DNA from 3 places in the Rhodococcus sp. IEGM 1330 genome. Region 2 is predicted to be linked to each of the others. Evidence: predicted binding sites of a transcription regulator. Region 2 holds the regulator's gene; each other region holds the start of a gene.
The links. Region 2 encodes LexA, which represses DNA repair genes until DNA is damaged. Its sites were predicted from a motif close to CGAACANNTGTTCG; they were not measured.
Positions count from the first base shown of each region.

Region 1 (5,472 bases), on a different contig from region 2:
CGGGGTTCTTCTCTGCAGAGTCCATGGCGGGGTCGAGATCGGCGAGCAGATCGCCGATGTCCGCGAAGCGCTCCAGGACCTCCTCGAACCGAAGCTGTTGCAGGCCGGTCGCTTCCAGCTCGCCCCAGGTGCGTGGTGCTGCGACGGTGGGAAGTGTGCGCCCGCGTAGCGAGTACGGTGCGACCGTCGTCTTCTTGCCGTTGTTCTGGCTCCAGTCGACGAACACGCGCCCGGTTCGTTTCGCTTTCGCCATCGTTGCCGTAACCCTGTCCGGTGATCGTTCTTCGAGCAGGGTGGCAACACGTTTGGCGACGGTGGACGCGCCGGAGGTCGACAGCGGTTTCTCCAGCGGGACGTACAGGTGAATACCTTTGCTGCCGCTGGTGACCGGATATGCGGTCATGCCGATGTCGCCGATCAGATCCCTTATCTCGCAGGCGACTTCGGCGCATCGGGCGAGATCCACGTCGTCGCCGGGGTCGAGGTCGAAGACCATGCGGGTGGCCGGTCCGGGTTCGGTGCCGTCGAACCGCCACTGTGGCACGTGCGCTTCGATGGCCGCTTGTTGACCGAGCCATGCCAGATCGGCTGCAGTGGAGAACAGTGGGTAGGCGACGACGCGGTCGGAGTGTTGCATCGAACGCCGATCGAGCCAGTCGGGTGCAGACGCGGCGAGGTTCTTCTCGAAGAAGGAGGACTGATCGACGCCGTTCGGCCAGCGCTTACGGGTCACCGCGCGGCCCACGAGGTGAGGAAGCATCGCAGGTGCGATGGTGGTGTAGTACTCGATGATGTGGCTCTTGGTGGTGCCGGTTTCGGGGAACAGCACTTTGTCGAGGTTGGTGACGGAGACCTTCCGTCCTTCGATCTCGAGCGTGGCCATCGTCTCAGGTTAGTGGCCGACGTCAGAACCTGCGGGCAAGTTGTGACAGGCTCGATCTCATGGCGACGATCAGTGTCTCGGTGCAGATGCCCGAAAATCCGCAGGGCGCGTGGGACAAGGCTTCCGCGCTCGATCGGTTCGACGAGTGGATGACCATTCACGGTGGGTGGTGCAGCCCACCACCCAAGAAGGTCGGCAAGGGCACCGAAGTCGAGTCGCTGGTGAAGGTGAAGGGTTTCAAGAACACGATCAACTGGACCTTCACGCAATACGACGAGCCCAAGCTGATCGAGATGTCCGGCCGCGGCAAAGGCGGGGTGAGAATCTCGCTGACCGTCCATGTGCGTGAGGCCGAGGGCGGATCGGAGCTGACGCTCGACGCGAAATTCGGTGGGGGTGTGCTGTTCGGTCCGGTGGGATCGGTGGTGGCGCGCGCTCTCGATACCGATGTCAAGAAATCCGTTGCGAACCTGGCGGCGTTGAAGTGATAGTTCTTCGCTGAAGTAGCTGCACGACAACCTCTTCCAGCCCCGCACCGTTGTTTCGGTGCGGGGCTGGTGTCGGTTTCGATGGTTATGCGATGTGGGGGCCTGCTCGGGCGTGGGATTGTCTGGGTTGTCGGTAGGGGTCGACGGTTGCCGGTGGGATGAACCAGGGGTGGCCATCGGTGCCGATGAACACTTCCCAGTCGGAATGGTGCATGAGTCGGTGGTGGAATCCGCAGAGCAGGACGAGGTTGTTCATGTCGGTGGGGCCGCCGTCGCCCCAGTGCCAGATGTGGTGTCCTTCGGTCCAGGCGGCAGGTTTCCCGCAGCCGGGGAATGCGCAACCGTGATCGCGGGCGGTGAGGGCTTTGCGTTGTTTGGCGGTGACGGTGCGTGCGGTGCGGGCGAGGTTGATCGGGGAGCCGTGTTCGTCCATGACGATGGCAGTGAGGACACAATCGCAGGCGAGTTGGCGGGAGGTGTTGCGGGAGAGTGGTCCCATCCACGGGAGCCAGCCGACCGTGGTGCCGTCGCCGAACAAGTCGCGATACGCGCCGCGATCAGCGGCAGCACCGCCCTCACCGCCAGTGCCGCTGCCGCTGCCGTCTTCGTGGTCCGGCTCGGTTGTTGCGTCAGGGGTGATGGGGTGTCCGGTGTTGATGTCGACCGGATCGACGGTGTCGGTGTCGGATTCGGCTGCTACGCGTGAGTTTTCGTCGTCGGTGATGTCGTCGGCGTCGGCACTGTCTCGGAGGTCGGTGAGATCGCGGAGGCTGATGTGCAGGTTGAGGTGGGGTCGTTCACCACCTTCGATGGGCCGGTCGCTCGAGGCGAGGTATTGGTCGAGGATGTGCCCGAAGGCGTCGGCTCTGCGCCTGGCGGGGCTGCGATCGTCTTGGGTGCCGTCGGCTGCCGGTCGGGGTTCGGTCAGCGGTGAGAGTGCGGTGAGGAGTTCTTCTCCGGTGATCGCATCGAAGTCTCCTTTGAGTACCAACCGGCCGTTCAAGGTCTTGGAGGCGAAGAATTCGTTGCGGTCGGTGTCCTCTGGAGGTGGTTTGTTGCCGCCGAATCTGTCGTTGAGTTTGGTGATCGCTTCGCGGATGCGGCCGGTGCGCGCTTGGGGTCCGGTCGCAGCGGTGATCATGGCTTTACGGGCGATGTCCAGCCCGGCTTGCGGCAGGTTCTTCGGGGGTGTTTCGGCGAAGGTCAGAATCAAGGCTGCATGGTCGATGGTCATGACGCCGGTGTTGACGGCGTCGGCGATGTCGGGGAAGTTCTTCAGTCCGCGGCCCAGGGCGACGATCTTGTTCGCTTTGGAGGGCGAGAGCAGGGTGGTGGAGGTGAGCCAGCCTGCGGGTCCGGGGAAGCCGAGTTTTTCGCGGGAGACGCGGGTGTCGATCTCGCCGACGAGGGCGATCCGCCGGGCTTCGAGCAGTTGGATTTTGTGGGAGACCGCAGCAGCGTCGGCGAGGAGTTCGCTCTCGCTCAGTTGCCAGATCGCTGCGGTCATGCCATGAAGTGTATCGAACGTGCGTTCGATAAGCAATGATGATCAAATCGAAAACTATTGCGCTGCATAACTATTCGCCAAAGAAAGCCTGTCGGAGGCGTGTGATAGGAGCGGCTGCGCGCGTTTCGGGATGATGGTCGCCGCAGTCCCGGTCCCAGTTCCGATCACGAGCAACGCGGCAAGTATCTCGACGTCCCACCTGAAGTCGACGAACAGCGGTGCTTAACTCGAGCGCATCGGCCGGCCTCCTGCGCCGTCATGAACGGCCGACTTCGCGGCACGGGCGTCCCACGAGCCGGTGGGGGAGCGTCCCGCACGTTTGTCAGCTGCGCGAACGGAAATGCCCCAAGGTGACGGTTATGCCTCGCGTGTCCGCGATGTCGTCGGTGGCGAGGCTGATCGTCGTGCAAGTCCTGAGCGGAGAGCGAAACCGTGGCGCGTCGAAACTTCAGCCAATAGGGCTAAATCAGAACAGACCCCTACCGCTGTCGAGTCTTTCGCAACCACCACAGTCCCGCGATGGGGAGTATCACCGGGATGAAGACGTATCCGGATCCGAAGTGCGACCACACCGTTGGCTCCGGGAAGTCCTGGGGCTGGATGTAGCTGAGGGTGCCGATGCCGATCACCCCGACGAGTTCGATGATGCAGGAGACCGTCACCACTCGTCGCGATGCTTCGGTTGCTCGGGCCAGTCCTACCGTGGCGATGATGTAGACCACCGCCGCGAAAGCCGACAGCAGATACGCCACCGGTGCGTCGTCGAATCGTGTGGTGAGCTGCACGATCGAGCGTGAGGTCGCGGCGACGGCGAACACGGCGTAGACGGCGATGAGGAAGCGCCCGAATCCGGTGCGCGTCGCTTGCTGGAGGTTGTCAGGCATATCCGGCCCAAATCTGACTCAGGCGCAGCACCATGGCCGCGAGGGTGAGGACGGCAACGAGGAGCACTGCTGTGCCGCCGCGGGAGCGGTCGCCCAGGGACCACCACGTGCCGAGGGGGAGCAGGAACAGCAGTCCGACGAGGTAGGACCCGAATGTCAGCCGGTGTATCTCGCGATCCGAGGTGAACATCATGACGAACCCGATGACGGTCTGCAGCGCAACGACGGCCTCGGTGGCGGCGATGGTCCAGAACAGTGCTCGATCGGACTTGTTCTTCAGCAGAACCGGTCGGTTCATGACGAGCTTCGCGAGTACCCAGACGCCTACGACCAGGGACAACGCATACAACAAGCCGGTGACGGCGCCGATCATCGAGTTCCTCGTCAGGTTCGTGGTGGATGGGTGGTGCGGCCTCCACACTATCCGCGTAACGCCACGTCAACACTGTGAGGCCCTCGAAACACGGCGTTGTTCCGGGTGTGACCAATCGGAAATGGATGGGGCTTGTACTTGTCCTATGGCCGCAGAGGATCTGCTCTCTCGCCGGACATGACCTCTCTTCCTCAGGTGGCCATCGGTGTCCACCGCATCTCGAGTAGTTGCCCACTGCATTCAGCCAGCTCTGCGAACCTCAGGAGACACCCGTGTCAGACCTCGACCAGTCCATCGCCGAGAACATCAAGAAGTCCCTCGAAGAGATCCCGCACCCGTCACTTCCCAAGGGCAGCAACATCTACGGCTCCACCAAGATCTTCCCCGACTACAAGGCCGAGAACGGCGAGAGCTACTTCACGCTGGTGCACGGCATCGCCCACGAGTCGTCGGTCTCCTTCGTCGCTGTGCTCCAGGCAACGCGCGCTCTGCGCAAGGGTTTCGAGTCGGCCATGTACTTCTACGGTCCCGGCGCTATCAATTGCCTTGCTACTCGGGGCTTTCCGACGACCGGCGACTCCGGCTTCCCGGGCGAGCAGAACATCAACGATTCGCTCGCGACGTTCATCGCCGAGGGTGGCACCGTGTTCTGTTGCCGCTTCGGGCTCGCATTGCACGGTGGCCGCGAAGAGGACCTCATCGAGGGCGTCATCCCGGCACACCCCCTGGACGTGCAGGATGCGTTGATTCACTACGCACGCAAGGGTGCCATCATCAACTCGACCTACATGGTCTAGGAGCGAACCATGTCGGTCAGTACGCGTGTAGATCTGGCGTTGCTCGGTATCCGAGGATACACGCCGGTCTCGAGAACGGCAGGCGCCGGGCCGAGCGACGACGGGCATGTCACGATCGATGGCCTCGGCGCAGCCATCCCCCGCAATCCGCTCAGCCCGTACGTTCTCGAAGAAGGGCGAGTGTTGTTCGACGGCAACGACATCGGTCTCGATGTTCAGGCCGTCGACCGTCCGAAGTTCTACGACCTCTTCACTGCAGACGGTATCGCCTACGAGAAGATCGCCAAGCTCCACGGCTCCAGCGTTCTCGCGACCACCGTGGTGCAGACCTGCATCCGCTACGACGCCGATCAACGCTGCCGCTTCTGCTCCATCGAGGCCTCGCTCGAGGCCGGCGACACCATCGCCGTCAAGACCCCGGCGCAGCTCGCCGAGGTGGCCGAGGCGGCGGTACGGCTCGACGGCGTCACGCAGATGGTCATGACGACCGGCACCTCGGCCGCGAAAGATCGCGGTGCCCGTCACTTGGCCCGATGCGTG
Region 1 is NZ_JAWLSB010000015.1:68,792-74,263, forward strand. Features, by position in the region: gene R4P57_RS25420 (ATP-dependent DNA ligase) at 1-883, opposite strand, end outside; gene R4P57_RS25425 (SRPBCC family protein) at 943-1,371, shown strand; gene R4P57_RS25430 (HNH endonuclease signature motif containing protein) at 1,457-2,878, opposite strand; gene R4P57_RS25435 (hypothetical protein) at 3,358-3,762, opposite strand; gene R4P57_RS25440 (hypothetical protein) at 3,755-4,135, opposite strand; gene R4P57_RS25445 (MSMEG_0572/Sll0783 family nitrogen starvation response protein) at 4,408-4,932, shown strand; gene R4P57_RS25450 (MSMEG_0568 family radical SAM protein) at 4,942-5,472, shown strand, end outside.
Region 1: the regulator LexA is predicted to act here: its motif matches at 2,893-2,906, upstream of R4P57_RS25430 (HNH endonuclease signature motif containing protein).

Region 2 (5,472 bases):
ATCCGTACGGCGGAGTCGATGCACTCCTCGAAGAATGCCGGGCTCTCGCGGTCGAGGAAGCGATGGATGCGCACGGTGGACCGGTACGAGATCCCGAGGCTTTCGACAAGCTCCGGGCGCTCGTCGACGCGGAGGTTCCACAGCGTACCTCCGCGGTGCTCGCCCTGGTTCGCCCTGTGCTGACCGCTGCCCTGGCATTGTCCGCGCAACTTCAATCCTCCTCGGGCGAGCCGGCAGATGATGTTCGGGAACAGCTCGACGGCTTGATCTTTCGCGGGTTCGTCACCGAGTTCGGTTCTCGCAGATTGGCAGACCTTCCGCGCTATATCGCGGCTGCGACGAAGCGGTTGGCGACCCTGCCGAGCAGCGCGGGCCGTGACGCGGCGGCGATGGATGTACTCGATCGGGTGTACGCGTCGTACGGGCGACTGTTGGATTCGCTTCCGGAAAGCAGAAAGAACAGTTCCGGGGTACAGGAACTGTTCTGGATGATCGAGGAGTTGCGCGTGGGATTGTTCGCCCAGGGGATTCGTACGGCGTATCCGGTCTCGGAGAAGCGCATCGAGAAGGCGATCTCGGACCAGAGTCGCTGACGGGCAGGACTGTCAGTCGATGTCGGCGGACTCGCGGTGCTTGCGCAGTTCGTGGATTTCTTTCTCGAAGTCCTCGGCCGAGCTGAACGAGCGGTAGACGGAAGCGAAGCGCAGGTAGGCCACTTCGTCCAGATCACGGAGTGGACCGAGAATGGCCAACCCCACTTCGTTGCTGGGAATCTCTGCGGATCCCGCTGCACGGATGGCGTCCTCGACCTGCTGTGCCAGCAGGTTCAGCGCATCGTTGTCCACATCTCTGCCCTGGCAGGCGCGTCGGACTCCCTTGACGACTTTCTCGCGGCTGAACGGCTCGGTCACGCCGCTGCGTTTCACGACTGCAAGCACTGCGGCCTCGACGGTCGTGAATCGACGACCGCACTCCGGGCAGGATCGACGCCGCCGGATTGCTTGCCCCTCGTCCATCTCACGCGAGTCGACCACGCGTGAGTCGGGATGCCTGCAGAACGGGCAATGCATAAGGGATCCTCCGTCGTAGCCGATGCTCCGACGACGAGCACGCACATCGGGGCAGTCTGTCGAGGATACTCAGTCTTCTCGAACCCGACGGGGCCGGTGGTCATCTGCCGGGCGTGTACTCGACGAGAGCTCCGTCGTGCACTTCGACCACACCGGCCGGCTGCGCGCCTGCATCGGGGGCAACGGCCCGCAGGTTCGCGATGCCGATCAGGCCGCCTGCCACGACCAGGACCGCCAACACGGTCAGCACGAGCGATCGCATCCGAACCGGCTGACTCGCGAAGTGCGCGGAGGTCGCGTCGAACTCGCGATCGGCCTCCTCGCGATCGGTGACATCGGTCCACGACGGATCGAGGACCGGGAGGCACGGTGCGCTCTGCGTACGGGGTGCCGTGACACCGTGCATCCCGATGGGACTCTGCAGAACGGGACGCGCCCGGCGGCGACGCTCGACGACAGTGGATCGGGCACGGACACCGGCGGCGGTGGGGCGATCGGTGATGATGGTCATCGGAACCTCGACTTCGCTCGTTGGATCGAATGTTCGATCAGGCGTTCGATGGACGCTTGTTCGAAGTTCTATCACGAGCCTCCGACAAAGTCTGTAGAAAACGCGACACGAGTCGAACAGATGTTTGATTCAACAGCTGATACACGCTAGATTCGTGTCAGAAACCACACGCCACGAGTCGACACCATCAACTCCAGTCCGCGCAGACCTACCCCGCAGACCGGATCCAGGACACCAGCAGGAGGCCGACAGCATGAAGGACGAGACCTCGACGAGGTCGACCACGCGTTCCACGACGACGGGTTCCAAGACGACCGGAGCCAGGGCCACCGCAACGAAGGCCGCAGCGGGTAAGCCGGCCGCGGAACCGACATCCAAGGCCATGGAGGTCGACACCGACATCAGTGCGGGTCTCACCGAGCGGCAGCGGAAGGTACTCGAGGTCATTCGCGCTTCGGTCACCGAGCGCGGTTACCCACCGAGCATTCGGGAGATCGGTGATGCGGTCGGCCTGACATCGACCTCCTCCGTCGCTCACCAACTCCGCACCCTCGAGCGCAAGGGCTTCCTCCGGCGCGACGCCAACCGCCCCCGCGCCGTCGACGTCCGCGGTCTCGACGAGGTGCAGGCCGATCAGGCTGCCGCCGCCGTCGACGGATCGCCGGCGTCCGAGGAACAGGATCGGTTGCCGACCCCGACGTTCGTACCGGTATTGGGCCGGATCGCCGCCGGCGGTCCGATTCTGGCCGAAGAGGCCGTCGAGGACGTGTTTCCGCTCCCCCGCGAGCTGGTGGGTCAGGGTTCTCTGTTTCTGCTCAAGGTGGTCGGCGAGTCGATGATCGACGCGGCGATCTGCGACGGCGACTGGGTGGTTGTTCGTCAGCAGTCCGTGGCCGACAACGGCGACATCGTCGCTGCCATGATCGACGGCGAGGCCACCGTCAAGACGTTCAAGCGGTCCAAGGGCGAGGTGTGGCTGCTGCCGCACAACCCGCTCTTCGAGCCGATTCCGGGCAACAACGCCGCGATCCTCGGCAAGGTCGTCACCGTGATGCGCAAGCTGTAGAAATCGACACCGAAGTGACACGCGAAGGGCCGCAGCACATAGTGCTGCGGCCCTCTGCGTTCTTCGGATCAGCGGATCACAGATTCAATCCGCGGCCGATGATCTCCTTCATGATTTCGGTGGTGCCGCCGTAGATGGTCTGCACACGAGAGTCCATGTACGCCTTGGCGATCGGGTATTCCTTCATGTAGCCGTAGCCACCGTGCAGCTGCAGGCACCGGTCGATCAGTTTCACCTGATTCTCGGTGGTCCACCACTTCGCCATCGCGGCTTCTTGGACGGTCAACTTGTCTGCGTTGAGCAGTTCGATGAACTTGTCCACCATGATTCGGGTGGCGGTGGTTTCGGTGGCCAACTCCGCCAACACGAATCGGGTGTTCTGGAACTTGCCGATCGACTTTCCGAAGGCCTTGCGGTCGCGGCAGTACTGGATGGTCATGTCCAGTGCCGATTCCATCGCCGCTGCGGCGACGACGGCGATGGAGAGCCGCTCCTGAGGCAGATTCTGCATCAGGTAGATGAAGCCCATGCCCTCGTCGCCGAGCAGGTTGGCAGCGGGCACGCGAACATCGGTGAAGCTGAGTTCGGCGGTGTCCTGGGCCTTCATGCCGATCTTGTCGAGGTTGCGGCCTCGCTCGAATCCGGGCATGTCGCGTTCGACGACCAGCAGGCTGAAGCCCTGTGCGCCCTTCTCGGGATCGGTGCACGCCACGACGATGATCAAATCGGCGTTGATTCCGTTGGTGATGAATGTCTTCGAGCCGTTGAGCACCCAGTCGTCGCCGTCGCGTACGGCCTTGGTCTTGATGCCCTGCAGGTCGCTTCCGGTGCCCGGCTCGGTCATCGCGATCGCGGTGATCAGTTCGCCGGAGCAGAATCCGGGGAGCCAGCGCTGCTTCTGCTCGTCATTCGCAAGATCGATCAGATACGGCGCGACGACGTCGTTGTGCAGGGTGAAGCCGATACCGCTGTATCCACCGCGGGTGGTTTCCTCGGTGACGATGGCGTTGTAGCGGAAGTCCTTGACTCCGCCGCCGCCGAATTCCTCGGGCGCAGCCGTTCCGAGGAAGCCCTGCTTACCGGCCTCGACCCAGACGCCGCGGTCGACGATGTTCTGCTCTTCCCACTTCGCATGATTGGGGGCTACGTGCTGTTCGAGAAACTTCCGGTACGACTCCCGGAACAGCTCGTGCTCGGGCTCGAAAAGTGTGCGTTCCACGAATGTCTCCTTGTTCGGTGCATACCGACGTCGACCTGTGAACGGTGTCATTCGCGGTCGTCGGTACGACTGACGTCACGTTCCAACAGTACGTTCGGGGTACAGCGGAGGTCGATGACCAAAACGTGCGCGATCCGTGACCGACCCCGCTAGCGACCTCGTTTGCCTGTACTCCTCGCGAGCGCCGAGACGATCGGGTAGCCGACAAGGATGCCGACGGAACCCCACGCGATACCGCCGAGCTCGACCGATCCGACAGCCAGTGTCAGGTCACCGATTCCGGCGACGAGCGCCGCAGCGACGACCATGAGATTGACCGGATCGGTGAAGTCGACCTTCGCGTCGGTCCAGATGCGAACGCCCAGTAGCCCGATGAGTCCGTACAGAACCAGGGTCGCTCCCCCGATGACGCCGTCGGGCACGGTGAAGATCAGGGCACCGAACTTGGGCGAGAACGCCAGCACTATCGCGGTGACGGCCGCGACCCAGTACGCGGCCGTCGAATAGACGCGGGTGGCGGCCATGACCCCGATGTTCTCGGCGTACGTGGTGGTGCCCGAGCCACCAGCGGCTCCGGCCAGGGTGGTCGCCAACCCGTCGGCGATCAGCGCGTCGCCTGCCACGTCGTCGAGGTTCTTGCCGGTCATCGCAGCGACGGCCTTGACGTGTCCGACGTTCTCGGCGACGAGGACGATCACCACCGGCAGCGCCACCAGGATCACCGACAGCTCGAACGACGGTCCACGGAACTCCGGCAGGCCGATCCAGCTCGCCGCACTCAGAGCGTCGAGGCGTGGCTGCGCGATTCCACCGGTGACCGCGGCGAACACCCAACCGACGACGACACCGACCAGAATTCCGAGTCGCCCGAGCAGTCCCGGTCCGATGGCCGTGGCCAACAGAATGGCGACAAGCGTGACGGCGGCGATGAGGGGCTGCGCCTCGAACGACGTCGTCGCGGCCGGGGCCAGATTCAACCCGATCAACACGACCACGGCACCGGTGACCACGGGCGGCATGGCGGCGTCGAGCACGCGCCGACCGGCGATCTTGACCACGACCCCGATGGCCGCGAGTACGAGTCCGACGCACAGAACGGCGCCGAGCTGCGCGGCCGGGCCGTTCGCCTGGGTGGCACCGAGCGGAGCAAGGAATGCGAAGGACGACCCGAGGTAGCTGGGCACGCGCCCCCGGGTGATGATCAGGAACAGCACCGTCCCGATGCCCGAGAACAGCAGTGTCGTCGACACCGGGAAGCCGGTGATCGTCGGAACGAGCAACGTGGCACCGAACATCGCGACGACATGCTGCATCCCGATGCCGACGGTGCGCGGCCACGTCAATCTCTCGTCCGGTGCCACCACCGCCCCGGCCTCGACGGTCTTTCCGTTTCCGTGCAGCGTCCAACCCAGATTTCTCATGATGGGAAAAGACTATGGCGTCAGCCGAGGATCGCGCTCACTGCCTCACGGGCAGCGGCGGTGCTGTCCGTTTTGAGCGCTGCGGCGGCCGCTTCCTTGCACTGGGCGAGCGTGACCGTGGCCAATTTGGAACCCACATGCGCGACGGCGGCCGACGCAGCAGACAGTGAGGTGATGCCGAGTCC
Region 2 is NZ_JAWLSB010000001.1:929,646-935,117, reverse strand. Features, by position in the region: gene hrpA (ATP-dependent RNA helicase HrpA) at 1-593, shown strand, start outside; gene nrdR (transcriptional regulator NrdR) at 606-1,070, opposite strand; gene R4P57_RS04315 (hypothetical protein) at 1,171-1,581, opposite strand; gene lexA (transcriptional repressor LexA) at 1,964-2,647, shown strand; gene R4P57_RS04305 (acyl-CoA dehydrogenase family protein) at 2,724-3,866, opposite strand; gene R4P57_RS04300 (uracil-xanthine permease family protein) at 4,016-5,287, opposite strand; gene ptsP (phosphoenolpyruvate--protein phosphotransferase) at 5,308-5,472, opposite strand, start outside.

Region 3 (5,472 bases), on a different contig from region 2:
ACGCACCGGCCTGCTGGTGGACGACGTGGACGCCGCCGACATCTGGTCGATGCTCATCGCGCTGGCCGGGACATGGGCTCAGGCAGCGATCATCCACACCGCCGACCGCAGCGAACCCGATGCCGACCACGAACGACGCAGAGCTGCCCTCGCCGCCACCGTCGGGCGGGCGTTCTGCCGCTCTCTGCATGGGCATGTGAGCGGAACTTCGTAGCAGGGGTCGAACTACCGCGCACAGGGGAGCCGAACTTGCGACACTGATCCGGTGACCTCCGACAGAACCCCTCGGTCGATGGCCGACGTCCTTCGTTCGCCGCGTTTCTGGCTCGCGCCCATTCTGGTGGTGTCGGCACTGATGTCGTTTCTCGCCGCGCTGTATCTGGGCGGTGTGCTCGACCCAAGGGGCAATCTGCACGACCTACCCATCGCGATCGTCAACCAGGACGAGGGCGACACGCTTGCGGGCGAGCAGCGCAACATCGGCAACGACATCGTCGCGGGTCTGCTGCAGAACGTCGATTCGGAGAAGGTCGATTTCCGGGAAGTCGGTCCGGCGCAGGCGCAATCGCTGCTGTCGACGGCCGAGGCCTACGGTTCCATCGTCATCCCCACCGATTTCACCAAGAGGATGGGAATTCTCGCCCAGGCGAGCGTGATTCCCGGGGACGTCGAGAAGCCGATCATCACGGTCTACACCAACCCACGTGCCGGCAGTTTCGGGATGTCGCTCGTGACCGGGGTGGCGACACCGGCCTTCGAATCGGTCAATCAGACTGTGGGACAGCAGATCTCCGAACAGGTGCGCCAGCAGCTCGGCGAAACTCAGCTCGCCGGTGCAAGTGCACTCACCCTCGCGCAGCCGATCGATGTGATCGTCGCCCAATACGATCCTCTGCCCGACGGCACCGGCGGTGGCCTGTCCGCCTTCTATTACGCGCTCCTGCTCGTCCTGGCGGGCTTCACCGGTGCGACCATCGTCAGCGCACTCGTCGACGGCCTACTCGGATTCACGCCCACAGAGATCGGCCCCAAGTACATCCATCGCGGACCGACCCTGATCAACCGCTTCCAGACGCTGCTCGTGAAATGGCTCGTGATGATCGTCCTGGCCATGCTGGTGTCTGCCCTCTATCTGCTGATCAGCCATCTGCTCGGTATGCCGATCACCCACGCCTGGACCCTATGGATGTACGGCGCGTTCGCGATCACCGCGGTCGGCATCACGGCATTGGCGGTGATGTCGGCGTTCGGCACAGCAGGATTGCTGATCAATCTGATCGTGTTCGTCATCCTGGCGTTGCCGTCGTCGGGCGGCACCATTCCCCTCGAAGCCAGCCCGCGGCTCTTCACCTGGCTCGCGCAGTTCGAGCCGATGCACCAGATCTTCCTCGGCACCCGCTCGATCCTGTACTTCAACGCCTCACTCGACGCAGGCCTGCTGCACTCGGTGGGCATGACGTCTCTCGGCTTGCTCATCGGGCTCGTGTTCGGCGTGGTGTTCACGCGCATCTACGACGGCAAAGGCCTCGACCGAGGCCTCGATTCATCCCGCGCTCACAGCTGACGCCAGTACACTCGATCCAATGCTTGCTGTGAATCCAGCCGGGAGCGTGGCACCCCGACGCGCCTTCCACGCTTACCTCGACGTCGCCATCGTCGTCCTCGTGCTCGTGGGCACCAACCTCATCGCGCACTTCACCACGGTGTGGGCCAGTATCGCGACGGTTCCGATCGCCGCTGTTCTGCTGGTCGTCCTGGCGAACCGTCGCGGTCTGGGGTGGGCCGAACTGGGACTGTCTCCGAAGCAGTGGAAGACCGGATCTCTGTACGCACTCGGAGCCGTCGGGGTCGTCCTCACCGTCGTCGCGATCGGTGCGTTGCTGCCACTCACTCGGCCCTTCTTCATGGCCGATAGATACGCAACCGTCTCCGCAGCCATCGTCGCATCGATGATCGTCATTCCGCTGCAGACCGTCATCCCGGAAGAACTCGCGTTCCGCGGGGTGCTGCACGGCACGCTGGGTCGCATTTACGGAGCTCGGGGGGTGTTCGCTGCAGGGTCTCTGTTGTTCGGTCTGTGGCACATCGCGTCCTCGCTGGGACTGACGGCGGGCAACGTGGGGCTGAGCGGATTTCTCGGCGGCGGGCTGTTCGGGCAGATCGTCGGCATCGCGCTCGCCGTGGTGGCGACTGCGGCGGCGGGCGTGGTGTTCACGTGGCTGCGCAGCCGTAGCGGAAGTTTGATCGCGCCCATCGCCCTGCACTGGTCGTTGAATGGACTCGGCGCGCTGGCTGCCGCGCTGGTCTGGCACGCGTCGGTGAGCTGAAAGATATGAAAGACGAGCTGCACCAGTACCTGCGGATCGCACGCGAGAACATGCTGTGGAAGCTCGACGGCCTCACCGAGTACCAAAAACGACGGCCGATGACGCCGACCGGAACGAATCTCCTGGGGCTGATCAAGCACCTGGCGATCGTCGAATACGGCTATTTCGGCCTCACCTTCGGCCGAGAATTCCCGGCGCGATTTGCCGCACTCACCGAATCAGCCGAGGCGCAACTGAATTCGGATATGTGGGCCGCTGCCGACGAATCCTCCGAGTTCATCGTCGACCTGTACCGCGAGGCCTGGTTGCACTCCGACAAGACCATCGAATCGAACGACCTCGACACTGCCGGACGCGTCCTGCACTGGCCCGTCGAGAAGCAGGAAGTAACTCTGCACCGCGTGCTCGTGCACCTCGTCGCCGAAACCAACCGCCATGCCGGGCATGCGGACATCGTGCGCGAGCTCCTCGACGACTCTGTCGGACTCCGATTGGGCAACGAAAATATGGCCGACGGCGACGCAGCATGGTGGGCCGCATATCGAGCCGAGTTGGAAACGGTTGCCAGAGAATCTGATTGACCTCATGATTGATCTCATCCCCTGACGTCAGGTGCCACCGACCCCTACCACACCCCACCGACAGGTTCTGGATAGCGAATAGTTATGCAGGGCAATAGTTTTCGATTGCACTAAGGTTGCCAGTCGAATGTGCGTTCGATACACTTGCTTCCATGACCGCAGCGATCTGGCAACTGAGCGACAGCGAACTCCTCGCCGACGCTGCCGCGGTCTCCCACAAAATCCAACTGCTCGAAGCCCGACGGATCGCCCTCGTCGGCGAGATCGACACCCGCGTCTCCCGCGAAAAACTCGGCTTCCCCGGACCCGCCGGCTGGCTCACCTCCACCACCCTGCTCTCTCCCAGCACAGCGAACAAGATCGTCGCCCTGGGCCGCGGCATGAAGAACTTCCCCGACATCGCCGACGCCGTCAACACAGGCGTCATGACCATCGACCACGCCGCCCTGATCCTCACCTTCGCCGAAACACCCCCGAAAAACCTCCCCCAAGCCGGACAAGACATCGCCCGTAAAGCCATGATCACCGCTGCGACCGGACCCCAAGCGCGTACCGGCCGCATCCGCGAAGCGATCACCAAACTTGAAGACAGCTTCGGCGGCAACAAACCACCTCCAGAGGACACCGACCGCAACGAACTCTTCGCCTCCAAGACCTTGAACGGGCGGCTGGTACTCAAAGGAGACTTCGATGCGATCACCGGAGAAAAACTCCTCACCGCACTCTCACCCCTGACCGAACCCCGACCCGCCGCCGACGGCACCGAAGACGACCGGAGTCCCGCCAGGCGCCGAGCCGACGCCTTCGGACACATCCTCGACCAATACCTCGCCTCCAGCAATCGCCCCATCGAAGGCGGTGAACGCCCCCACCTGAACCTGCACATCACCCTGCGCGATCTCACCGACCTCCGAGACAGTGCCGACGCCGACGACATCACCGACGACGAGAACACTCGCACTGCAGACGAATCCGATGATGACAACCACCCCTCCACGGATCGCGGCGCATACAGGGACCTGTTCGGCGACGGCACCACCGTCGGCTGGCTCCCCTGGATGGGACCACTCTCCCGCAACACTTCTCGGCAGTTGGCGTGTGATTGTGTCCTCACCGCCATCGTCATGGACGAACACGGTTCCCCGATCAACCTCGCCCGCACCGCACGCACCGTCACCGCCAAACAACGCAAAGCCCTCACCGCCCGCGATCACGGCTGCGCGTTCCCCGGCTGCGGGAAACCCGCATCCTGGACCGAAGCGCACCACATCTGGCACTGGGCAGACGGCGGCCCCACCGACATGAACAACCTCGTTCTGCTCTGCGGATTCCACCACCGACTTATGCACCACTCCGACTGGGAAGTGTTCATCGCCACCGATGGCCACCCCTGGTTCGTCCCACCGGCCACCGTCGACCCGTACCGACAACCCAGACCATCCCACGCCCGAGCAGGCCCCCACATCGCCTGAGCCCCAAGAAAGACTCCAGCCCCGCACCGAGAACACGGTGCGGGGCTGGAAGAGGTTGGTTCAGGAACCCGACGGAGCTGCGGGTGGTGCGGGAGGAGTTGAACCGTCAGCCGGAGCCGGAGGAGCGGGCGGTGTCGCACCGTCACCCTCAGCACCCGGAGTCGGCGGAGCAGGCGGCGTCGCACCGTCTTCCGGTGCACACACAGCACCCTCCGGGCCCGGTCCACCCTTACCCGGACCTTCCTCAGCTGGGCCACCCTTGCCCGGACCACCCGCGGGCGGAGCAGGCGGAGTTGCGCCGTCACCCGGGGCCGGCGGTGTTGCACCATCGGCCGGTGCGGGGGCCGTCGAACCGTCGGTGGACTCCGGGGCTCCCGGTGTACTGGGTGCATCCGACCCGCCACCACCGTCGGTTCGCTGCCCCAGTGTCGAAGACGACGCCACCGTGGACACTCCGGGCGAGACGTCCGGTCCCGTGGCAGCGAAGACTGCCGACGCAACCAGCGCACCGACAGCGAGTCCCGCTGCCGCCGTCGCCACAATCGGCACCCGTCCCTTCCACCGCTTCGGCCTGGTCTCTCGAACCTCGTTGCCGGGGACTGGCTCCGGGTTCGATGCGGCGGGGATCGGCTGTGTCTGATCGTTCACGTTCACTCCTTGGTCGGACTGTCTCGTTCGTTTCGGTCTGTCACCGACCCTGCCGCCGCCAGCTGAAGTCACCCTGAAGCTGGACGCATCTTCAGGATCACTTCAGCTGGTGGGTGACAATCGAGGCATGACATACAGTTCCGCTCCCCGGGTGATGGTGGTGGAGGACTCGCTGCCCATCCGAGAAGCGTTGGTGGCCGCATTCGAGGACGCGGGATTCACCGCCGCGTCCTTGCCCGACGGCGACGACTTCGAGACCACGATGGCAGGCTTTCGCCCGGATGTCGTGATTCTCGACGTCATGCTGCCCGGCGCGCGGGACGGGTTCGCGCTGATCGACGTCGTCCGCCAGAGCAGCGATGCAGGAATCATCATGGTCACCGCGAAGGACCGGTTGGAAGACCGACTGCGCGGTCTGAGCGACGGCGCAGACGACTACGTGGT
Region 3 is NZ_JAWLSB010000002.1:376,530-382,001, reverse strand. Features, by position in the region: gene R4P57_RS06780 (TetR family transcriptional regulator) at 1-214, shown strand, start outside; gene R4P57_RS06775 (YhgE/Pip domain-containing protein) at 266-1,564, shown strand; gene R4P57_RS06770 (CPBP family intramembrane glutamic endopeptidase) at 1,584-2,327, shown strand; gene R4P57_RS06765 (DinB family protein) at 2,333-2,908, shown strand; gene R4P57_RS06760 (HNH endonuclease signature motif containing protein) at 3,061-4,380, shown strand; gene R4P57_RS06755 (hypothetical protein) at 4,441-5,028, opposite strand; gene R4P57_RS06750 (response regulator transcription factor) at 5,156-5,472, shown strand, end outside.
Region 3: the regulator LexA is predicted to act here: its motif matches at 3,033-3,046, upstream of R4P57_RS06760 (HNH endonuclease signature motif containing protein).